DNA from 3 places in the Mesorhizobium sp. L-8-10 genome. Region 1 is predicted to be linked to each of the others. Evidence: riboswitches for the same ligand, from Rfam matches in the RefSeq annotation. Region 1 holds a riboswitch; each other region holds the start of a gene.
The links. A riboswitch is a leader RNA that binds a small molecule or an ion and turns the genes downstream of it on or off. The one in region 1 is predicted to bind cobalamin.
Positions count from the first base shown of each region.

Region 2: linked by a shared signal. The riboswitch ahead of JN280_RS36620 (DUF1636 family protein) and the one ahead of metE (5-methyltetrahydropteroyltriglutamate--homocysteine S-methyltransferase) in region 1 are both predicted to bind cobalamin.
Region 3: linked by a shared signal. The riboswitch ahead of bluB (5,6-dimethylbenzimidazole synthase) and the one ahead of metE (5-methyltetrahydropteroyltriglutamate--homocysteine S-methyltransferase) in region 1 are both predicted to bind cobalamin.

Region 1 is NZ_AP023263.1:7,277,490-7,284,463, forward strand. Features, by position in the region: gene JN280_RS33935 (OmpW/AlkL family protein) at 1-329, shown strand, start outside; gene JN280_RS33940 (cytochrome P450 family protein) at 420-1,652, shown strand; partial or broken gene JN280_RS33945 (cytochrome P450) at 1,589-1,912, shown strand; cobalamin riboswitch at 2,187-2,386, shown strand; gene metE (5-methyltetrahydropteroyltriglutamate--homocysteine S-methyltransferase) at 2,503-4,833, shown strand; gene JN280_RS33955 (DUF982 domain-containing protein) at 5,559-5,807, opposite strand; gene JN280_RS33960 (DUF982 domain-containing protein) at 6,078-6,380, opposite strand; gene JN280_RS33965 (MucR family transcriptional regulator) at 6,626-6,974, shown strand, end outside.
Region 2 is NZ_AP023263.1:7,883,187-7,890,160, reverse strand. Features, by position in the region: gene JN280_RS36630 (cobaltochelatase subunit CobN) at 1-519, opposite strand, end outside; gene cobW (cobalamin biosynthesis protein CobW) at 736-1,773, opposite strand; gene JN280_RS36620 (DUF1636 family protein) at 1,770-2,189, opposite strand; cobalamin riboswitch at 2,243-2,449, opposite strand; cobalamin riboswitch at 2,509-2,699, shown strand; gene JN280_RS36615 (CbtB domain-containing protein) at 2,736-2,915, shown strand; gene JN280_RS36610 (CbtA family protein) at 2,928-3,692, shown strand; gene cobU (bifunctional adenosylcobinamide kinase/adenosylcobinamide-phosphate guanylyltransferase) at 3,685-4,203, shown strand; gene cobO (cob(I)yrinic acid a,c-diamide adenosyltransferase) at 4,205-4,819, shown strand; gene JN280_RS36595 (IS110 family transposase) at 5,114-6,064, opposite strand; gene cbiB (adenosylcobinamide-phosphate synthase CbiB) at 6,293-6,974, opposite strand, start outside.
Region 3 is NZ_AP023263.1:6,502,478-6,509,451, forward strand. Features, by position in the region: gene dxs (1-deoxy-D-xylulose-5-phosphate synthase) at 1-369, opposite strand, end outside; gene JN280_RS30420 (pirin family protein) at 465-1,385, opposite strand; gene JN280_RS30425 (exodeoxyribonuclease VII small subunit) at 1,511-1,762, opposite strand; gene JN280_RS30430 (histone deacetylase family protein) at 1,766-2,692, opposite strand; cobalamin riboswitch at 2,824-3,007, shown strand; gene bluB (5,6-dimethylbenzimidazole synthase) at 3,051-3,770, shown strand; gene JN280_RS30440 (S41 family peptidase) at 3,888-5,132, shown strand; gene JN280_RS30445 (LysR family transcriptional regulator) at 5,287-6,183, opposite strand; gene JN280_RS30450 (glutathione S-transferase) at 6,277-6,900, shown strand; gene JN280_RS30455 (pyridoxamine 5'-phosphate oxidase family protein) at 6,909-6,974, shown strand, end outside.

The sequences.
Region 1 (6,974 bases):
TTTGGCTGCTGCCGCCCACGCTCACATTGCAGTATCATTTTACCGATTTCGGCGCCTTCGAGCCCTATATCGGCGCCGGCGTGAACTATACGATCTTCTATCATCAGCAAGTCGGCAGCGCCGATGATCTCAAGGTCAAGAACACATTCGGCGCCGCGCTGCAGGTCGGATTCGACTACATGGTGGACCAGCACTGGGGCGTCAACTTCGACGTGAAGAAGCTTTTCCTCAAGCCCGACTTCGACGTCACTGTCGCCGGCGCCAAGCTCACGGGCAAGGCCAAGCTCGATCCCTGGGTGATAGGCGCAGGTCTCACCTACCGCTTCTGAGGACGAAGCACGGGGCACTTTTCGAAGTCCGCGCGCGGATCTTCCGTGCCGAGAAGTGGACCCGCGATGGTTCTTAAAGGAGTTGTTGGCATGCGCGTAGAAAACGATCATTGCGACGTGATCGGTGTGCCGGCCGCTCCCACGCAACTTGATCGTCTTTCTTCTGCGATTCTGCGGCAGGGGGGGATGGCGCGAGTGTCGCTGCCAGGCGATGTGGTGACCTGGGCGGCAGCCCGTCACCAGACGCTCAGGCAGATGCTTTCCGACCAGCGTTTCAACAAGGACTGGCGACAGTGGCGGGCGCTGCAGGACGGCGAGATTCCCGAGGATCATCCGCTGATCGGGATATGCAAAGTGGACAACATGACCACGGCGCACGGCGCCGATCACCGGCGCTTGCGCGGCCTGCTGTCCAGCAGCTTCGCGCCCAGTCGTATCGCCTTGCTGGCGCCACGGGTCGAACAATGCGTCGATCGACTCCTGGCCGAGATGGCGCAGCGCGGCGGCAGTGCCGATCTGATGAGCGAGTTCGCCGCTCCGCTGCCCACCAACGTGATCGCCGAACTGTTCGGTTTGCCGGACGAACAGCGCGAAGAGATCGTCGCGCTCACCTACAGCCTGGCCAACACCTCCGCCACAGGCGAAGAGGTGCGACAGACGCGGCAGCGCATCCCGGAGTTCTTCCGTCGCCTGATCGCGCTCAAGCGGGGCCAGCTCGGCGATGATCTGGCTTCGGCCCTGATCGTCGCTCGTGACAAAGGCGAGCTCGTTTCCGACACCGAGCTCATCGACATGCTGTTCATGGTGCTCTCTGCGGGCTTCGTGACCACCGCCGGCGTCATCGGCAATGGCGTGCTGGCATTGCTGACGCATCCGCAGCAACTGCACTTGGTGCGCAGCGGCCAAGTTCCGTGGTCACAGGCGATCGAGGAGATCCTGCGCTGGGGCAGCTCAGCGGCCAATCTGCCGTTCCGCTATGCCACCCAGGACGTGGAGATCGACGGATGCCTGGTCCGCCGCGGCGATGCCGTCCTGATGGCGTTCCATGCGGCGAACCGGGACGAAAAGGCCTTCGGTCCCGGCGCCAACAGGTTCGATGTCACCCGGCGGCACAACCCGCATTTGTCATTCGGCGAGGGGCCGCATTCCTGCCTGGGCGCTGCGCTGGCGCGCCTGGAATTGCGCTGCGCCTTCCCCGCGCTGTTCGGGCGGCTGGAGGATCTGGCGCTGACCATCGCTGCGGAGGACGTCGTCTACATGCCGTCTTACGTGATTCGCTGCCCGCAGCGCCTGCTGGTCAGCTTCCGCCCTTCCGTCGCTTAGAGAGTGCGGCATTCACCCCGGATTCGGTGATTCTCGGTTCGCCGGGGTGGCTTGTCTCGCACGAGGGGGGCGAGCATGCCCGGTTACGCACGATCGTGGCGCCGGCCTTCAGCAACCGCAGGGTGAAGGTGCTCGCGCAGCAGGTCGAGGCGATCGCCGCGCAGTTGTTCGAGACGCTGGCGGCCCAGCCCCAGCCCGCCGACCTGAGGCGCCACCTCTCCTTTCCGCTGCCGGCCATGGTCATCAGCGCGCTGATGGGCGAGTGCGCAAGCACGCTGAGCGAAGCCGAGCGGGAACAAATACCGGGATTCCCGGCTGACCGTGACGACCTGGCCCGACTTTACGCCCTTTGAGCCCGGCGACCTCGATCTGATCCGGCGTCGCCGATGAGGACAAGGATCTCTCCGAGCCTGCACTGATAAGAGGCGGCATCGTAAGCGGCTTTGGGCGAAAGAGACCGATCAGCGCAAGGGCATTATTCGCATCATCACATAAACATCTCGTTATGTGTATTGACAAGGAGCGAAGCGGCTGTGATTGTGCGCATGTCATGGTTCTCCGCGCGGCACTGCCGTAGCGGAGCTAAGAGGGAAGCCGGTGCGATGCCGGCGCTGCCCCCGCAACTGTTAGCGGCGAGCCAAGCCCATTGGTGTCACTGAGGCGAACGGCCTCGGGAAGACGGGCAGAGGCTTTGACCCGCGAGCCAGGAGACCTGCCACGACGAACAACGTCCACGGGCGGGGTGTCTCGGTGGCCGCGGTAGCCTGGCTTCGTGCCGCCTGCTCGCGCGTTCCTTGTCCCCACGCCCCAACCATCGGGGTATGGCATGACTGTCTCTCAACAAATTCCTGTGGCAACGCTCGGCGTGCCGCGTATCGGTCGACGGCGGGAACTGAAATTCGCGCTTGAAAGCTACTGGTCCGGAAAATCTCCCGCTGCCGACCTGCTCGCGACGGCGAAGGCGCTACGCGCCGCCAGCTGGAGGGAGCAGCACGATCGCGGCGTGTCGAAAATCCCGTCCAACGATTTCTCGCTTTATGACCATGTGCTCGACACCGTCGCCATGGTCGGCGCCGTGCCGGCACGATACACCTGGACTGACGGCGAGGTCCCACTCGATACCTATTTCGCAATGGCGCGCGGCAACCAAGATCAGGCCGCTGATTGCGGACATGCCGGTGACGAGCATGCGGCCAACGGGCATGGCCTTGCCGCGATGGAAATGACCAAATGGTTCGACACCAACTATCACTACATTGTGCCGGAACTTACCGACGATCAGAGCTTTGCCCTCTCGTCGGCAAAACCGGTCGATCATTTCCTCGAGGCCAAGGCGCTCGGCATCCACACGCGCCCGGTCCTGCTTGGACCGGTTACGTTTCTCAAGTTGGCGAAGTCACCTGAGGAAGGTTTCAACCCTGTCGCGCTCCTGCCACGGCTGCTGGCCGTCTACGAGGAGCTCCTGCGGAGGCTGAAGCTCGCGGGAGCCGATTGGGTACAGATCGATGAGCCGGCGCTCGTGCTGGATCTGATTCCCAACGAACGGGATGCGCTCCAATTCGCCTACTGCCGGCTGGCGAAAGCAGCACCCGAGTTGAAGATCATGGTCGCTACCTATTTCGGATCGCTGGGAGACAATCTCGAGACCGCAATTTCTCTGCCCGTGGCGGGACTGCACATCGATCTCGTGCGCGCTCCAGAGCAGTTGGAGACCGTCGGCCGGCTCGCGCGGAAGGAACTTGTGCTCTCGCTCGGGCTGATCGACGGCCGCAACGTCTGGCGCGCGAACCTGCCTGCCATACTTGACCGCATCAAGCCGATCGTCGCCGGCTGGCCGTTGGACCGCGTGGAGATCGCCCCGTCCTGCTCGATGCTGCATGTGCCGATCGACCTGGACATGGAGACGGCACTCGATGCGGACGTGAAATCGTGGCTCGCCTTCGCGGCGCAAAAGACCGGCGAGCTGGTCGTGCTCGCCCGTGCCCTGGCCGAAGGCCGGGACGCGGTCGCCGCCGAACTAGAGGCGTCGGCTGAGGCTGCCGCCGTTCGCGCGACATCCGCTAAGGTGCATGATCCGCTCGTCGAAGGACGGGTCGCCAGCATCAAGGTCGGCATGACGCGCCGGAAGAGCGCATTCGACGTGCGCTCCAAGCTTCAGGGCGACACGTTTGGCCTGCCATCCTTCCCCACCACGACGATCGGCTCCTTCCCGCAAACAGCCGAGGTTCGCAAGGCGCGGGCAGCCCATGCCAAGGGCGAGCTGAGTTACGTCGACTATGAGGCCTTCCTGAAAAAAGAGATAGAAGCCGCCGTTCGCTGGCAAGAAGAGATCGGACTCGACGTGCTGGTCCACGGCGAATTCGAGCGCAACGATATGGTGCAGTATTTCGCCGAGCAGCTCCGCGGCTTTGCCTTCACGCAGCATGGGTGGGTGCAGAGCTATGGCTCGCGCTTTGTGCGACCCCCGATCATCATTGGCGATGTGTCGCGACAAAATCCGATGACACTACACTGGTGGCGATACGCCCAGTCGCTGACGCCAAAGCCGGTGAAGGGCATGCTTACCGGCCCGGTGACGATCCTCAACTGGTCCTTCGTCCGAGACGACCTTCCGCGCTCAGCCGTCTGCCGCCAAGTCGCGCTCGCCATTCGCGATGAAGTGAGCGACCTCGAAAAGGCCGGCGCCAAGATGATCCAGATCGACGAAGCCGCACTGCGCGAGGGCTTGCCGCTTCGTGAGGACGACTGGGAAACCTATCTCGACTGGGCCGTCGAATGCTTCCGGCTGGCTTCAACGGCGGTTGGCGATGCGACCCAGATTCACACCCATATGTGCTACTCCGAGTTCGGCGACATCGTGGACGCGATTGCTGCAATGGATGCCGATGTGATCTCCATTGAAACCTCGCGCTCGCAGATGGAACTGCTTGATGCGCTTCGAACCTTCAAGTATCCGAACGAGATCGGTCCTGGCGTCTATGACATTCACTCGCCGCGGGTCCCGGAGGTGGGCGAGATTTCCAACCTCATCATGCTTGCTCGCGATCGATTGTTGGATGGCCAATTGTGGGTGAACCCCGACTGCGGTCTCAAAACACGCAGATGGGAGGAGGTCCGCCCTGCCCTGATGAACATGGTGGCTGCGGCACGCGCAATCCGGGAAAAAGCGCAGACGGCGTAGGGCTCGGTGCCACTCGCCGGCGGTGAGCGGCAACGCCACACACCGGGCAATCTTGGGGTGAGTCCATCCGGCGCACCCAAGGCAATCGAGCTGCCAGTGACGAAGCGCCTCAGCAGCCTTGGCTTGGCCGAGGCCCTTTTCATGGCGCGTCGAAGTCAGCTGTTCCAGAGGCCTCCGTTGGAGGGCGATCGAAGGAGGCTTGGGCCTCAAATGAGCCGGCCAGAAACGAGAAGGCTCTCCGCCAGCCCGTTTCGGATTATTCCGTGTTGGGATCATCCAGTGTCACTATCGTCTCCCCGACCTTGGTCGCCGAACCCCCCCGTCCCGACCATCGGGAGAAGCATCAGCGATCACGCGGCGCCGGTCCGCGGAGCGTGTTCCGGAAGATCGGATGCAGGGCCAAGCTGGGGGAAGGTTCATACGGTACTTCCGGAGACTGTTGAAGCGGCATCGACGCTCCGCCATCTGCACCGGGCCAATTCCCGCTCGACGGCTCTGTCTGCCTCTGGCTGCAATCACGATCACCGCGACGGCGAAGCCGAGCGGCCGCAGCTGGCTGGCGGACCCTTGTGTTTTGATGGTGGAAGATCAGGCGCCGGACCAGGAAAGCCGCCGCGGAAAGTGCGGTGTTGGCTTGCTCCTGGCGGAGCCGGCAGGGGTGTTCGGACCGCGCCCAATAGCGATGTGCAGATGGCCGAAATTCATCAGCGCCATGATCCTGAATATCAATCGCTGCGCAGAATGCGTGCTTCGAGCGCGGCCGCGACGAAAGCTCGTCGAGCAGCTGGTGGATGGGTCTTACCGCGTAACACCTGCAGACAGGTGTCCATCGCTATCCTGCGTTTATCGGTCTCATGATGCAGATCCCGGAGCAAGATAGCGGCCGCGTCGTTGACGTCGAACACGACACGCTCCGAGCCGCGGCGGCTAAGCTGAACTACGACTGGCCTCTCAAATCTGATCAACCCGGTCATCCCCTCCTCCACAGCCACTACTCGGCAAACAGCGCGGGCCGCATTTCTTTATTCAGCCGAACGCGACCGCTGCATCGCGCCAATGAGCCTGGCCATTGGCGGGCAAGCGATCGCCATGAGCTGCGTCTGGCATGGTCAGCTTGCGTGCGATCTGCGGTTTTGCAGTTGGTGGTGAGGAACTGCTTCTCATTCGCGTGGTCTAGCTGTTAAACCTGTGCATACTGCACTATTCGACGCGGCTCGCGCCAGTCTCAAACACTTCGTCGAAATCTACACCTGCACTTTTCCACTGCCCGATCTGCAGGCGGCGATCCACTGCATCGCGGAGGTTGAATCTTCCAAGATGGCGACCCGCTTCGCAAAGCCAAAAAAGGCATTGCGCGCCGTGCTTACCGGCTTGCGCCCATCGTACGCATCGTAGCATGCCCTCAGGGCGGCTTCGTGGATCATGTCTCTGCGATCTTCCGGCCATTCATTGAGAAAATCGATTGCATCCGCAAGGCCGGCGATCTCTTGGATGATGTGCGTTGCGCGCCTCACGAAAAGCGGGCTGCTGAAAGCCTCAGCGTTCATTCGTTCCTCCAACCTTCCAAATAGCCGATTTGTGTGAAGAGGCGCCGCATCGACGCGAGGCGACCCTGACACAATGTGTTGTCAGGGCGATGACGGTTCAAGAGGAAGATCCGCGACGGCGACCGGGCGTGCAGCGATCCGCCAACACATCATGCAATGGCTTTGGTTGCCATCAAACGCGGTCGTCACTATTAAGCTACGAGATGATTCTTACCCGGCTACTCTAATTCCGCAGGAGCGTTTTCATGACCGAAGAAACCGAGAGCAAAGCCGACAACCTCATCGAACTCACCGCCCATGTCGTCTCAGCCTATGTTTCGAACAATCCGGTTCCCGTCGGTGAACTGCCTGGGCTTATCGGCCAGATCCACATCGCATTGAAAGGCACTGCTGGTGGTGCCGCACCAGAAAAATCGGAAGCTCTCAAGCCTGCCGTACCGATCAGAAAATCGGTTACACCCGACTACATTATCAGCCTTGAGGACGGTAAGAAGTTCAAGTCGCTCAAGCGTCACCTGGCCACCCACTATGGCCTCACGCCCGACGAATATCGCGCGAAATGGGGGCTGCCGGTGGACTATCCTATGGTGGCGC
Region 2 (6,974 bases), 610 kb from region 1:
CGGCTCCGCCGGCTCTGATTCGACGTCGCTGCCGGCGTGGCGGGCGAGGCGGCGCAGAAGGCCGCGCATGTTCTGCGGCCCGCCTTCGCGGAAATAGGCGAGGAGTCCGTCGAGTTCGGCCGTCGGCAAAGTGGACAGCCCCGCCAGCGTCTCATCCGTTTCGCGGCATTCGCCGGGCAGGAGCACGAGCCGGATGCCATGCTCGCGCGCCACGGCGGCGAGCCGGTCGCAGCCATATCGCCACCAGTCATAGCCGCCGAGCAGCCGCACCAGGATCACCTTGGCGTGGCGTGCGACGCCGTCGATCCAAAGATCCACCGACATCGGGTGCCTGAGATCGCGCAGCCGGGCAAGCCGCATGGAGGGCAGGGCGGTCTCTTCCGCCTTCCATGCGGTCGCGAGGGCCGCGAGGTCGCTGTCGGTGAAGGACAATGCGACCATCTCCGCCGGCGTCTGCCTGAGATCGACGGGCTCGATCAGGTCATCGAGCGATGCGGTGGTGGTCGCGAGGATATGCATCAGGGATGGGCCTGTGTTCCCCTCCCCCTTGAGGGAAGGGTGGCCGCGCAGCGGCCGGGTGGGGTCAGTCCGGCAGCGCGCGAGGTCAATCTTTGCTGTTGTGAAAGCACGACGTCGCGCACGGCCGCAACAACCCCCTCTGGCTGCTGCGCAGCCATCTCCCCCTCAAGGGGGGAGAGAGGCTCGCGAAGCGGAGGTTTCATCAAAAGCTCGTCCTCACCCCGCAAGAATACCCTCGATCGCCGGGCGGTCGAGCCCTTTCAGCCCGATCACCACCAGCCGGCTCCGGCGTTCCTCGGACGGCGCCCAGGGGCGGTCGTAATAATGCGAGACGCGCGGGCCGACGGCCTGCACCAGGAGCCGCATCGGCTTGCCGGCGACGTCGACGAAACCCTTCACTCGCAACACGTTTTCCGCCTCGGAGACCGCGGTAACGCGCCTGGCGAGTGCTTCCGGGTCGGCGATGACAGGCAGGTCGACGATGAAGCTGTCGAAGTCGTCATGGTCGTGATCGAGTTCGTCGTCGTGATGCGTCCTGCGATTCTCGATGTCGTCCTCCACCGCGAGGCCGAGGCCAAGCAGGATCGAGGGATCGACCTTGCCGTTCGTCGACGGCACGATCTTCACCGCCCGCGACAGATGCCCTTCGACCAGGGCGCTGGCGCGCGCGGCGGCGTCGCGGTCGAGCAGGTCGCTCTTCGACAGGATCACGAGGTCGGCGCAGGCGACCTGGTCCTCGAACACCTCTTCGACGGGATCGTCATGGTCGAGCGTACTGTCGGCCTGCCGCTGCTCTTGCAGCGCATCCATGTCGGCGGCCACGCGGCCTTCCGCGAGCGCCGGCCCGTCGACGACGGCCACCACGCCGTCGACTGTCACGCGCCCCTTGATGGCCGGCCACTGGAAGGCCTGGACGAGCGGCTTCGGCAGCGCCAGCCCTGACGTCTCGATGAGGATGTGGTCGACCTTCGGCGAGCGCGAGAGGATCTGGTCGAGCGCCGGCACGAAATCGTCGGCCACGGTGCAGCAGATGCAGCCATTGGCGAGTTCGACGACGTTCTCCTCCTGGCAGCTCTCGATCCCGCAACCCTTGAGGATCTCGCCGTCGATGCCGACGTCGCCGAATTCGTTGACGATGATGGCGAGCCGCTTGCCGTTGGCGTTTTCGAGCATATGGCGGATAAGCGTCGTCTTGCCGGCGCCGAGGAAGCCGGTGACGACAGTGCAGGGGACCCGATCGGCGGAAGCGGTCATGTCTTGTCCTTGAACAATGCGAGAGGCGGTATACGGGCGACGAGCCCGCGCTTGAGGGAATCGGGCCGGCCGCGCCAGGGCAGCAGCCCGTCGGTGGAGGTGTGGAAGAGCTGCGCGCCCGCGACCAGGTCGCCGGCCGCCTCCGGCCTCAGGTCGCCGAACACATAGCTCCAGGCGCCCGGCTTGGTCAGGGCGGCGCTCAGCCGCCGCTTGCAGTTGCCGAGGCACTCGACCTCTTCGACACGGACGTCGGAAGCGGAGTTCTGCGCTCGCGTCGCACTTGCGAGCACCTCGCCCGGCCGGGGTCGCGCGTCGGTACCGGTCGCGTCGCGGCACGAACTGCAGACGATGATGGTGACGATGTCCTGAGGCGCCGCCGAGGCCGATGCCTCGACGCACGGATCACCGGCGGCAATCGCTTCGTCGAATTCCAAACCGTGCTCCTTGCCCGGGACACCCGCCAGGCTTGCAGGATTGATCCTTGACGGCAGGTCTCCTGGCTCGCGGCTCGGCGCTCCGTTCCGCCTTCCCGGGGTCGCGCCCCAGTGGCATCGGGCAAGGAGCTCGCCGCTCACAGTTGCGGGGACAGCTGCGGATTCCGGACCAACGGCCCGTCGCCGCATTCCCTCTTAGCTCCTCTCATTGCTCAGAGGAGACCGTCGAGCGCATTTAGGCTGCGTCGCATCCGGCTGTCAACGCGTCGGAAATAAGGTTTGCCGGGCCTCCGTTTTGGGTTATGAGTCCAGTGTCGACGGTTCCCGCAAGGGAACAAGAGGGAATGCGGTACGGAATTTTTCCAAGGCCGCGGCTGCCCCCGCAACTGTATGCGGCAAGCTCTTGCCCGATGCCACTGGGATTCGTCCCGGGAAGGCGGACCGGAGCGCAGAGCCGCAAGCCAGGAGACCTGCCGGCGACGCGCATTTGGTTCGATGCCCTCGGGTGGAGGGCGAAAGGATTTTGGAATGAACACGGCTTCCACGACACTTGGCGCCTCCGCTTCCACGCAGTCGCGCCTCATGCAGCTGGCGCTGGCCGGCCTTCTTGGCATCTTCGTCATCGGCTTTCTCGGCTTTTCTCCCATGGAGGCCGTCCACAATGCCGCGCACGACTATCGCCATTCGATGGCGTTTCCCTGCCACTAAAGGCGTCCCGTCATGACCGTTTTGCGCAACGTCGTGTTCATCGCGGCGTTGGCCGGGCTCGTTGCGGGCGTCGTGCTCGCGGCGTTGCAGGCCTACGCCACCGTGCCGCTGATCCTGAAGGCGGAGACTTTCGAGAATGCCGAGCCCGCGCATGATCATGGCGCGGCGGCTCCGGCCGATGCCGGCGCGGCCGCCCAGGCGCCGGCTGAGGCCGCCCCGCATGTGCATGAACATGGCGAGGACGCCTGGGCGCCGGCCGACGGCTTCGAGCGCTTTGCCTATACCACCGTCGCCAACGTCGTGAGCGGCATCGGCTTCGCTCTGATCCTTTTGGCGGCTTCCGAACTCGCCGGCGGTATCGCGGGTTGGCGCCAGGGGCTCATCTGGGGCTTCGCCGGCTTTGCCGTCTTCACGCTCGCGCCAGGTCTCGGGCTGCCTCCGGAGTTGCCCGCCATGCCGGCCGCCGACCTGTTCGATCGTCAGGTCTGGTGGATCGGAACGGTCGCCGCGACGGCAGCCGGGCTGGCCATGATCGCGTTCCGGCGCTCTGCGGTCCTCGCGCTGGTCGGCGTCGCCCTGATCGTGGCGCCGCACGTCATCGGTGCGCCGCAGCCGACAAGCCACGAAACGCCTGTTCCGACCGACCTGCACCACGAATTCGTCGTGGCGACCACCATCACCAATCTCCTGTTCTGGCTGGTGCTGGGTGCAGTGGCGGGCGCGGTCCGGTCGCGCTTCATGGGCGGCGAGGCCGGGCTGCGCGGCAGCTTTGCCTGAGTTGCGCGGCAGCCTGACCTTTGTCCTGGGCGGCGCGCGCTCCGGCAAGAGCACGCATGCCGAGGCTCTCCTCTCGGCGCTGCCGTCGCCCTGGATCTATATCGCAACCGCCCAGCCTTTCGACGACGAGATGGTGGAGCGCATCGCGCTCCACCGGCAACGACGCGATGATCGCTGGTCGACGGTCGACGCGCCGCTCGATCTGGTCGGCGCCATCGCGGCGGTGCCCGACGGACGGCCGGTGCTGATCGACTGCCTGACCTTGTGGCTGAGCAATCATCTGCTGGCCGGCCACGATGTTGACGCCGAATCCCGCAGGCTCGCCGACATGCTCTCCGCGCCGCGTGGTCCCTGGTTCGCCGTGTCGAACGAGGTCGGGCTCGGGATCGTCCCGGACAATCCGCTCGGCCGCCGGTTCCGGGATGCCCAGGGCCGGCTCAACCAGATGGTCGCATCGGGGGCCGACAGCGTGTTGTTCATGGTGGCCGGCCTGCCCATGCGGGTGAAATGAGATGAAGACGATCGACGAGAAGAGCGCAGAGCGCCATCGCGCGAAAATGGTCAAGCGCAAGGCTGTCCAGGATGCCGAGGTCGCCGGCAAGACGATCGAGAAGGGGCTGCTGATCGTCAATACCGGTCCGGGCAAGGGCAAGTCGACCGCCGCCTTCGGCCTGGCCCTGCGCATGCTGGGCTATGGCCGCCGCGTCGGCGTGGTCCAGTTCGTCAAGGGTGCCTGGCATACGGGCGAGAAGGACGCCTTCGCCGCTTTCGGCGACCGCGTCGTCTGGTACACGATGGGCGAGGGTTTCACCTGGGAGACGCAGGACCTGAAGCGCGACGTGGCGGCAGCCGAGCGCGCCTGGCAGAAGGCGCTTGAGCTCATCGCCGATCCCTCGATCAGCCTGGTGATCCTCGACGAGTTGAACATCGCGCTTCGCTACGACTATCTGGACCTCGCGGCGGTTGTCGCGGCGCTCAAAGGGAGGCGGGAGGGCCTCCATGTCATCGTCACCGGCAGGAACGCCAAGCCGGAACTGGTCGAAGCCGCCGACCTCGTCACGGAGATGGGCCAAGTGAAGCACCATTTCGCTGCCGGAGTGAAGGCCCAGCAGGGTATCGAGTTCTGAAGCGGGAGAGTCCGCGACCATCGGCATGTTTCCTTCGCCGAATGCCCCCTCTGGCCTGCCGGCCATCTCCCGCCTCAAGGGCTAGGATATGCGCACGCTACGGAAGTACCCCTCATCCGACCGCGCTCCGCGCGGCCACCTTCTCCCACAGGGGGAGAAGGCCGGAGCCTGGCTTGGTCGGCTCAGCAAATCGCCGACATCGACGACTGGCGGAAGCGCGGCAGCAGCGCGTTCCCTTCTCCCCTTGTGGGAGAAGGTGGCCTCGCGAAGCGAGGTCGGATGAGCAACCATGATTCAGGCGCTGGCATTTTGAGGGTTCCACGGCGTTCCTCTGGCGAGGACAGCGTTGGCCATGTGGACCAGCTTTCTGGCGCAAGCGACGATCGCCTGTTTGTAGGTCTTGCCCGCGTCGACCAGGCGTTTCCTGAAGGCCACGAGGATCGGGTTCCAGTGGTTGGCGGCCGAGAAGGCCGCCATGTAGACGGCCTTGCGCAGCCGCCGGCGTCCACCCGCGATGCGGCGCTGTCCGGCATGGGTTCCACTGTCGTGGTCGAAGGGGGCCACGCCGACGAGCGCCGCCGCCTCGGCTCGGCTCAAGCGGCCGAGTTCAGGCATGCGCACGACGAAGACCAGGGCGGTGATCTCGCCCAGGCCGGGGATGCTCAGCAGCAGGGCGAACCGCTTGGCCAGATCGGCATGGGCCTTCACCTTTGCAATGAGCTTGGCGAGCTCCTTGGACTTGCGCTTGCTCAACCGCCGGATCTCGGCCTCGAGGTAGCGCCGATGCGCCGGATCGCTGAAGCGGTCACGCCGGGTCTCGTGCCGGGCAATGTCGTCGGTGAGGGCGTCGATCAGCGTCATGTGCTCCTGAAAGGCCGCCAGCCGCGGATCGGCCGCCGCGCCGCCGCTGCCCAGCGCCGCCGTGGCGGCGAGGATCAGATGGGCATCGATCGCATCATTCTTGGCACGGCGACCGCGAAAGATGCGATAGCCGTGGACCTGACGCGGATCGAAGACCTTGACCGCGAAGCCCACCACTTCGAGCGCCGCTCTGACGGCGGCTTCGTAGTTGCCGCTCGCCTCCATGCCGACCCGTTCGACCCCGGCCGCCGTCAGCCGCGCCGCCAGCCGGCGGTGGCCGGCGGCGTCGTTGGTCTCCACAAAACGCTGCCCGTCGAAAACGGCAACGTCGAGCTTGGCCTTGGAGACATCCACACCGGCGCATTTCATGCTAGTATCGTTCATCTTCGTCGACCCAACCTTGCGTTAATGCGAACCAGGGTGTTCAAGCAACCATCCGGGTCCGATGAAGAAAGTCGACTGCGATCACGCTCATCCTCAGCCAGCAACGGCTCAGGGGTTTCCGATCCGACAATCGACCGGCTCTGCAGGGGTGGCCACCCCTGCAGAGCCAACTCCTCATCCATAGCAGGATTTCCTCATACAAGGGGTACTTCGGACGCTGCGACCCGCCTACGCCACTGTGTACCAAATCACCGCGACCGCGCCCATCAGCCCGATCAGCAATCCATCCGCCCACCAGTAGAGCTGCAGCGCGCGCCTGATATCAGCCGATGTCGCCTCGCAGCGCCCGCCCGCGCCCATGGTGGCGTCGTCGACCAGCACGCCGCCATAGTGCCGCGGGCCGGCAAGCGCGAGACCGAGCGCGCCGGCCATCGCCGCCTCCGGCCAGCCGGCATTCGGCGAGCGGTGCTTTCCGGCATCCTCGCGGACGGCGCGCCATGCGGCCTCCGGCGACGCGCCGGGCACGAACCGGGCGGCGGCCACGATGAGCAGCGCCGACAGGCGCGACGCCGGCAGGTTGATCAGGTCGTCGAAGCGCGCCGAGGCCCAGCCGAAGGCGTCGTGACGAGGCGAGCGGTGGCCGATCATGCTGTCCGCCGTATTGACCGCCTTGTAGACGGCGGCACCCGGCAGACCGCCGACGGCCAGCCAGAAGGCCGGAGCGACGATGCCGTCGGAGAAATTCTCGGACAGGCTCTCGATTGCCGCGCGCGCCACGCCGGCCTCGTCAAGGCGTTCGGGGTCGCGGCCGACGATGCGCGCCACGGCCCGCCGTCCGCCGGCGATCCCCTCCAGTTCGAGCGCCCGCGCCACCGCGGTCACATGCTCGCCGAGGCTGCGCTGGGCGATC
Region 3 (6,974 bases), 780 kb from region 1:
CGACGAATGCGCGGCTCCGAACGGATCGTATTCGCTCTCGCCGCGCTTGGTGAAGCCCGACAGGCCGCCTTCCTGGCGCAGGGTGCGGATGCGATCACGGCGGCTGGTGAGGATCTTATGCGGATAGGCCTGGTGGCCGACGTCCCAGATCAGCCTGTCTTCGGGCGTATTGAAGACGTAATGCAGCGCCACGGTCAGTTCGACCACGCCCAGGCCGGCGCCAAGGTGCCCGCCGGTCCGGGAGACGGCATCGATCAGTTCGGCGCGCAGTTCGGCAGCGACCTGCGGCAGGTCGCTTTCCGGCAACCGGCGAAGGTCCGCGGGGATGCGGACTTTGTCCAGAAGCGGCGTCACGGGGATTGAAGTCACTTGCAACGGAACCTGTCTGCTCGAAAGATCATACGGGAGATGTCAGGGAGATAAGGCTTGGCCCTGGCAAAGTAAATGCGCGGCAATGACGCGCATCAGTTTTCAGGGAGCGGAATGAATTCCTTCTCGTCACCGGGCACGATGTCGAAGCGGCCGGTCCGCCATTCTTCCTTGGCCTGCTCGATACGCTCCTGGGAGGAGGAAACGAAATTCCACCAGATGTAGCGCTTCGAGCCGAGCGAAGCGCCGCCGAACAGCATGAAATGGGCGCCCGCCTCCGTGGAGACGGTGATCCTGTCGCCCGGCCGGAACACAAGCAGCCTGTCCGAGGGGAAACGATCGCCGGCGATCGTCACCATACCGTCGAGAACGTATATCGCCCGCTCCTCGGCCTCGGCCGGCAGGTCCACGCTGGCGCCGGCGTCCAAACGGATATCGACATAGAGCGTGTCCGAGGTCGTTCGCACCGGCGAGCGCATGCCGTCGAAATCGCCGATGACGACCCGCCCGGTGACGCCCTGATAGGAGAAGTCGGGCAGTTCGCCGCGCGGCGTGTTGTCGAAGACGGGGGCCATCTCCTCCTTGTCCTCGGGCAGGGCCAGCCAGGTCTGCAGTCCCGAGATCGACAAAGGACCGCCACGCAATTCCTCCGGCGAACGCTCGGAATGGACGATGCCACGCCCGGCTGTCATCAGGTTCACATCGCCGGGCTCGATGACCATCTCGGTGCCGAGCGAATCACGATGGCGCACCTTGCCGTCGAACAGATAGGTCACCGTCGACAGGCCGATATGCGGATGCGGCCTCACGTCGAGCGCCTGGCCGGCCCGCAGGATCGCCGGCCCCATACGGTCGAAGAAGATGAAGGGGCCGACGAGGCGGCGGCGCGCTGTCGGCAGTGCCCGGCGAACGGCGAATCCGCCGATGTCGCGCGCATTGGGAATGACCATCAGTTCGATGGCGTCGCAGGCAAAGACGTCGCCGGCTTGAGGGTCGTTTCCGGGAAAGAAACTCATCGGTCGCTCCAGCCATTCAAGCGCCGCCGCAGCAATCGCTGCCGCAAGGCGAGGTTGCAGCTTACGCCCTCCGGAAACTTTTCCAACCCCAGGGGCCGACGGCAGGCGGGTTCAGAGGCCCGTCGCTATTCCGCGTCGAGCGGCTCCGTCCCGACGGGTTTGCCGTCACGCGATAGGCGGATTTTCTCGACCTTGTCTTCCGCGGCCTTCAAAAGGCGGTCGCAGTGAGACTTGAGCGCTTCGCCGCGCTCATAGATCCGGATCGACTGGTCGAGCGGCACGTCGCCCTTCTCCAGATCGTCGACGATGCGCTCGAGCGCGGCCAATGCCTGCTCGAAGCTCATGGCCTTGATGTCGTCATTGGTCTCGCCGGCCATGGCCTATCCTTTCATCAAGCGCTTCACATGGGCCGCGACCGAAAAGGCCAGGCCCTGCAGGTCGTAGCCGCCCTCGAGCAGGCTGACGAGCCGCCCGTTCGCATAGCGCGACGCGCGATCCATCAATACGCCGGTCGCCCAGTCGAAATCGGCCTCGGTCAGGTTGATCTCGGCCAGCGGGTCGCGGTGATGCGCATCGAACCCCGCCGAGATGATCACGAGGTCCGGCCGGAAATCGTCGATCGCCGGCAATACCCGCGACAGGAAGGCGTCGCGGAACAGGTCGGAACCGGAGTTCGGGCTGAGCGGGGCATTGACGATGTTGCCCGCGCCGGTTTCGTTCCAGGCGCCGGTTCCCGGGAAAAGCGGCATCTGGTGCGTCGAACAATAAAGTACCGAGGGATCGCTCCAGAAGATGTCCTGGGTGCCGTTCCCGTGATGCACGTCCCAGTCGACGATCGCCACGCGCTCGGCACCATGCTTCTTCTGGGCGTGGCGCGCCGCGACCGCCGCGGTGTTGAACAGGCAGAAGCCCATGGCCGTCGTGCGCTCGGCATGGTGGCCGGGCGGCCGAGCGGCGACGAAGACATTGTCGGCCGCGCCCTTGAAAACGTCGTCCACCGCGGCATTGGCTGCGCCGATGGCGGTCAGCGCCGCCTGCCAGCTCTTCGGGCTGACGGAGGTGTCGGCGTCGATGCGTGCAAGCCCCGTGTCGGGGACAGCCGCCTCGACGCGACGCACGAACTCTTCGGGATGTGCATAGAGGATGGTCTCCCGGTCGCCTTGCGGCGCCTCTACCCGCTCGAGATGGGCAAAGGCCTCGTCTTCGAGCACGCGCGTGATCGCGCGCAGCCGGTCGGGCCGTTCTGGATGACCGGGGGGCGTTATATGTTCGAGATAGATCGGATGCGAATAGAGACGCGTCACCATGGAGCGCAATCTAGTGCGCCGGCCACGCGAATGGAACCGCCGGGCATGGCTGATGGCACGATCGCTGGGGAAATCCCCGCCGGCCTGGGGATGGCCGTGACGGGCGGTGACTTTCAATCAATGACGGCCTAAGGTCGCCGCCGCTGCCAGGTGCCCGCGGCGACGCGGGAGAATCGGGAACACGGTTGAAATCCGTGGCGCGCCCAGCGCTGTAAGAGGGACTGCTTCGGCAAGACGTCACTGTTCACGGAAACGGGAAGACGCCGGAGCGGGACGATCTCCAGCCAGAAGACCGGCCCGGCAGGCATAGCCATCCGCTTGGTCAGGCGGCGGGTTTTCGATCGCAAGGGGACAGGCGATGCCGACCAACGACCGTCAGAACGACAATTCCTTCGACTCCTTCGCCCGAGACGCGGTCTACCGGGCGATCTTCACCCGTCGCGACGTGCGAAGCCATTTCGTCGACGAGCCTCTCGATGATGCGGTGCTGGCGAGGCTGCTTTCTGCCGCCCATCACGCACCTTCGGTCGGCTACATGCAGCCCTGGAATTTCATCCTCGTCCGGGATCGCGAACGTCGACATCAGGTCCGAGACCTCTTCCTCGCCGCAAAAACCCGGGAAGCCGAAGTCATGGAAGCGGACAAGCAAGAGCTCTACCGGTCCCTCAAGCTGGAAGGCATCGTCGAGAGCGCGATCAATCTCTGCGTCACCTGCGATCGCGCCCGCTCGAGGGCTTCGCCGCTCGGGCGATCGCACAATCCCGAGATGGATCTCTTCAGCACGGTCTGTGCGGTCCAGAACTTCTGGCTCGCAGCCCGCGCGGAAGGCGTCGGGGTCGGCTGGGTGAGCATTCTCGATATGGCTGCCCTGAAACGGCTGCTGGCCATACCCGATCATGTGGTCCCCATCGCCTATCTCTGTGTCGGCCGAGTCTCCACCTTCGCTGGGCGACCCGACCTCGAAACGAAGGGCTGGGGCAAGCGCCTGCCGTTGTCGACGCTGATCATGAGCGAGAGCTACGCAGGAGCCGGCGAGGGCGGGCTCAAGCGCCTGATCGATGAAGCGTCGGGGGATTGAGGAATCGCACCCTCGTGGCAGCCTCGCAGCAATGCCGGGTATTCACGCAATAGTGTCAATCGCGATCTCGATCGTGCCGCCATCGGGAAGATAATTGCGGCAGCGAGGAGGAAACCGATGCTGAGCAAGATTGCGGGCGCCCTGTTGCTGCTTTTCCTGGCGGCATTGCCGACGCCGGCCGCCGAGTTGCCGCAGTCGGGGAATCCGGTATTCGATCGAACGGTGCGGCTTGTCGTCAACAGCTTCTACGACCGGTCGGCGCTCGACCGCTTTGAAGATGCGGTGCGGCGCGAGATCGAGGATTCCCGCTCACCCGTCACGGCCGCCAGTCCGGCCGAGCGTGTCGACACTGCGATCGATGCCATTCTCGCCAGCCTGCAGGTGTCGCATACCGGCCGCTTCCGGCCTGACGGCATCGACTATTTCGAGCTCGCCGATGTCTTTCGTTACGCGCTGCGGGCCGACATGCGCCGCCTGTTCCCGCCCGACGGCGAAGCCGCCTATGCCGGGATCGGCATGATCGTGCGGCAAGGCAACGGCCTTGGATTCGTGAGCGAAGTCTATGACGGGTCGCCAGCGGCCCGGGCCGGGATCCTGGTCGGGGACGAAGTCATGTCGGTCGACGGGGCTCCCTATCGCGAGATCATCTCCTTTCGCGGCAAGGCAGGCCAGACGGTCGAGATCAAGCTGCGTCGCCGCCCCGGGGACCAGCCGCTCGACAAGACGGTCCAGGTCAAGCTTCTGCGACCGCTGCCCATGTTCGAGAAGGCGATCGAAGACAGCGCAACGATCATGGAACGGGACGGCCGCAAGATCGGCTATATCAGGCTGTGGACGCTCGCGGCGCCACGCTCCATGAACAAGGTGGCCGAAGCGCTCGCCCGAGGTCCGCTCGAGCAGGCCGACGGTCTGGTGCTCGACCTGCGCGGCCGCTGGGGCGGCGGAAGCGCCGACGCGGCGGAGCTTTTCCTGGGGGGCACGCCGCCCTTCCGGCTGATCCAACGCGACGGCGAGGCCATTCTCGCCAATGTGCGCTGGCGCAGACCGGTCGTCGCCATCATTGACGAGGGCACTCGCAGCGGCCTCGAAGTCTTCGCCTATGCCCTGAAGGCCAAGGGCGTCAGGCTGGTCGGAGCGCGCAGTGCGGGCGCCCTGCTCGCCGGCCGGGTGTTCCTGCTTCCCGATGACAGCCTGCTCGAACTGGCCGTTTCGGACGCCGTCATCGGCGACGACACAAGGCTCGAGGGGCGTGGCGTCCAGCCCGACCTGCCTGTGCCTTTCATCCTTCCCTATGCAGCCGGGCGGGACCCGCAGCGCGATGCCGCGGTCGACGAGATGCGGCGCATCCTGGCCGACGGCTGACGTTCTTCATGCCAACAAGCCTGGATGCTGGCGCATCCAGGCCCGGTGGATCCTCACGCATCCGCCTTGGCTCAGCCGGCGAGGCCCATCCGGGCCGCTTGGCTTCGCGCCAACGGGCGCGACGGTGCAAACGAGGTCAGAGGTGCAAACGAGGTCAGACTGGCCCGCGCACCGCGTCCAGCTTGCGCAGGGCCGTGTAGGCGTAGTCGAGAAAAGCCCTCACCTTCGGCGCCATGTGACCGCCGCTGCGCGCCAGAATCTGCACGGGGATGGGCGGCGGCTCGAATTCAGGCAGCAGCCGCACGAGCGTGCCCTGCGCAAGTTCGTCGGCGACCTGATAGGACAAGACCCTCGCGATGCCCCGCCCTGCCCTGACGGCCAGGAGTTGGGCTTCCATCTCGTTGGCCAGCAGTCGCGGCGCGATTCGCACCACCGGCCCACGCCTGGTCGGACCGAAGCGCCATTCCCTGGCCACACGCGCGCTGGCAATCGTACTATGCTGCGCCAGATCGCGCGGATGCATGGGCCTGCCGTGCTCCTCGATATAGCCGGGGCTCGCAACGGCCACCCGGCGCACTTCACCGACCCGGCGCACGAGAAGGGCGGAATCGGCGAGGTGATCGATGCGGACCGCCACATCCAGCCCCTCCTCGACCAGATCGAGATTGGAATCCTGCAGCACGAGTTCCACCTGCGTTTCGGGGAAACTGTCGAGAAAACCGTTGACGACAGGCGCGACATGACGGCGTCCGAACAGCACGGGCGCGGTCACCCGCAACAGGCCGCGTATCGGCATTTCCGAGGCGCCGAGCAAGGCGGCGTCATAGTCTCCCAATATCGCGCGCGCCCGTTCTGCGAGTTCGCGGCCGGCCGCGGTCGGGGACAGGCGACGGGTCGTGCGCTCGACGAGCCGCGCAGCAACACGATCCTCGAGCGCAGCCAGTGCCCGGGTGACGGCAGGCGCGGAGCGCCGCAGCCGTCTTGCCGCTCCCGTCAGGCTCCCTTCATCGATGATGGCGACGAAGATCGCAAGTTCGTCAAACCGGTCCATGATTGCTCCGATATTTGCAATTCTGACTTTTGATCATTCGCCATTTCGTTTCCTGGCGCAAGGATCAACATATCGGCAGGAAGGAGCTGCATCATGTCCGAAACCATCATCACTCTCCACGGAATGGCCTTGTCCGGCCACACGCACCGGGTCGAGCTCATGCTGCTGATGCTCGGTCTGCCCTATCGTTTCGTGCCCGTCACCGGCGATGTTATGCGCTCGGGCGAATTCCGCCGCCTCAACCCGCTCGGCCAGATACCGGTGCTGCAGGACGGCGATCTCGTCCTCGCCGACAGCAATGCGATCCTTGTGTATCTCGCCAAGCGCTACGCGCCGGAAAGCGGCTGGCTTCCCGGGGACGCGATCGGCGCGCATCACGTCCAGCGCTGGCTGTCCATCGCGGCCGGCGAACTGCGCTACGGCCCCGCCAATGCTCGCCTTGTGGCGCTGTGGGGCATGCCGGGCGATCCGGTCCGCTGCGCCGAGATCGCGAGCCGGCTCCTGCATTTCATGGAGGACCATCTCGCCGGCCGCCGCTATCTCGCGGCCGACCAGCCGACGATCGCCGACCTCGCCTGCTACGCCTATGTCGCCCACGCGCCGGAAGGCGGCATCGAACTCGACGCCTGTCCGTCGGTGCGCGCGTGGCTGAAGCGCATCGAGGCCCTGCCCGGCTTCAAGGCGATGCCCTCCTCTCCCCTGCCCAAGGCTTCGTGAGGGTCGCCATGGAGACCTCACCCTTTCATGACGATGAGCGCGCCGCCCAGGCATTCGCTGATGTGCGCGCCGCT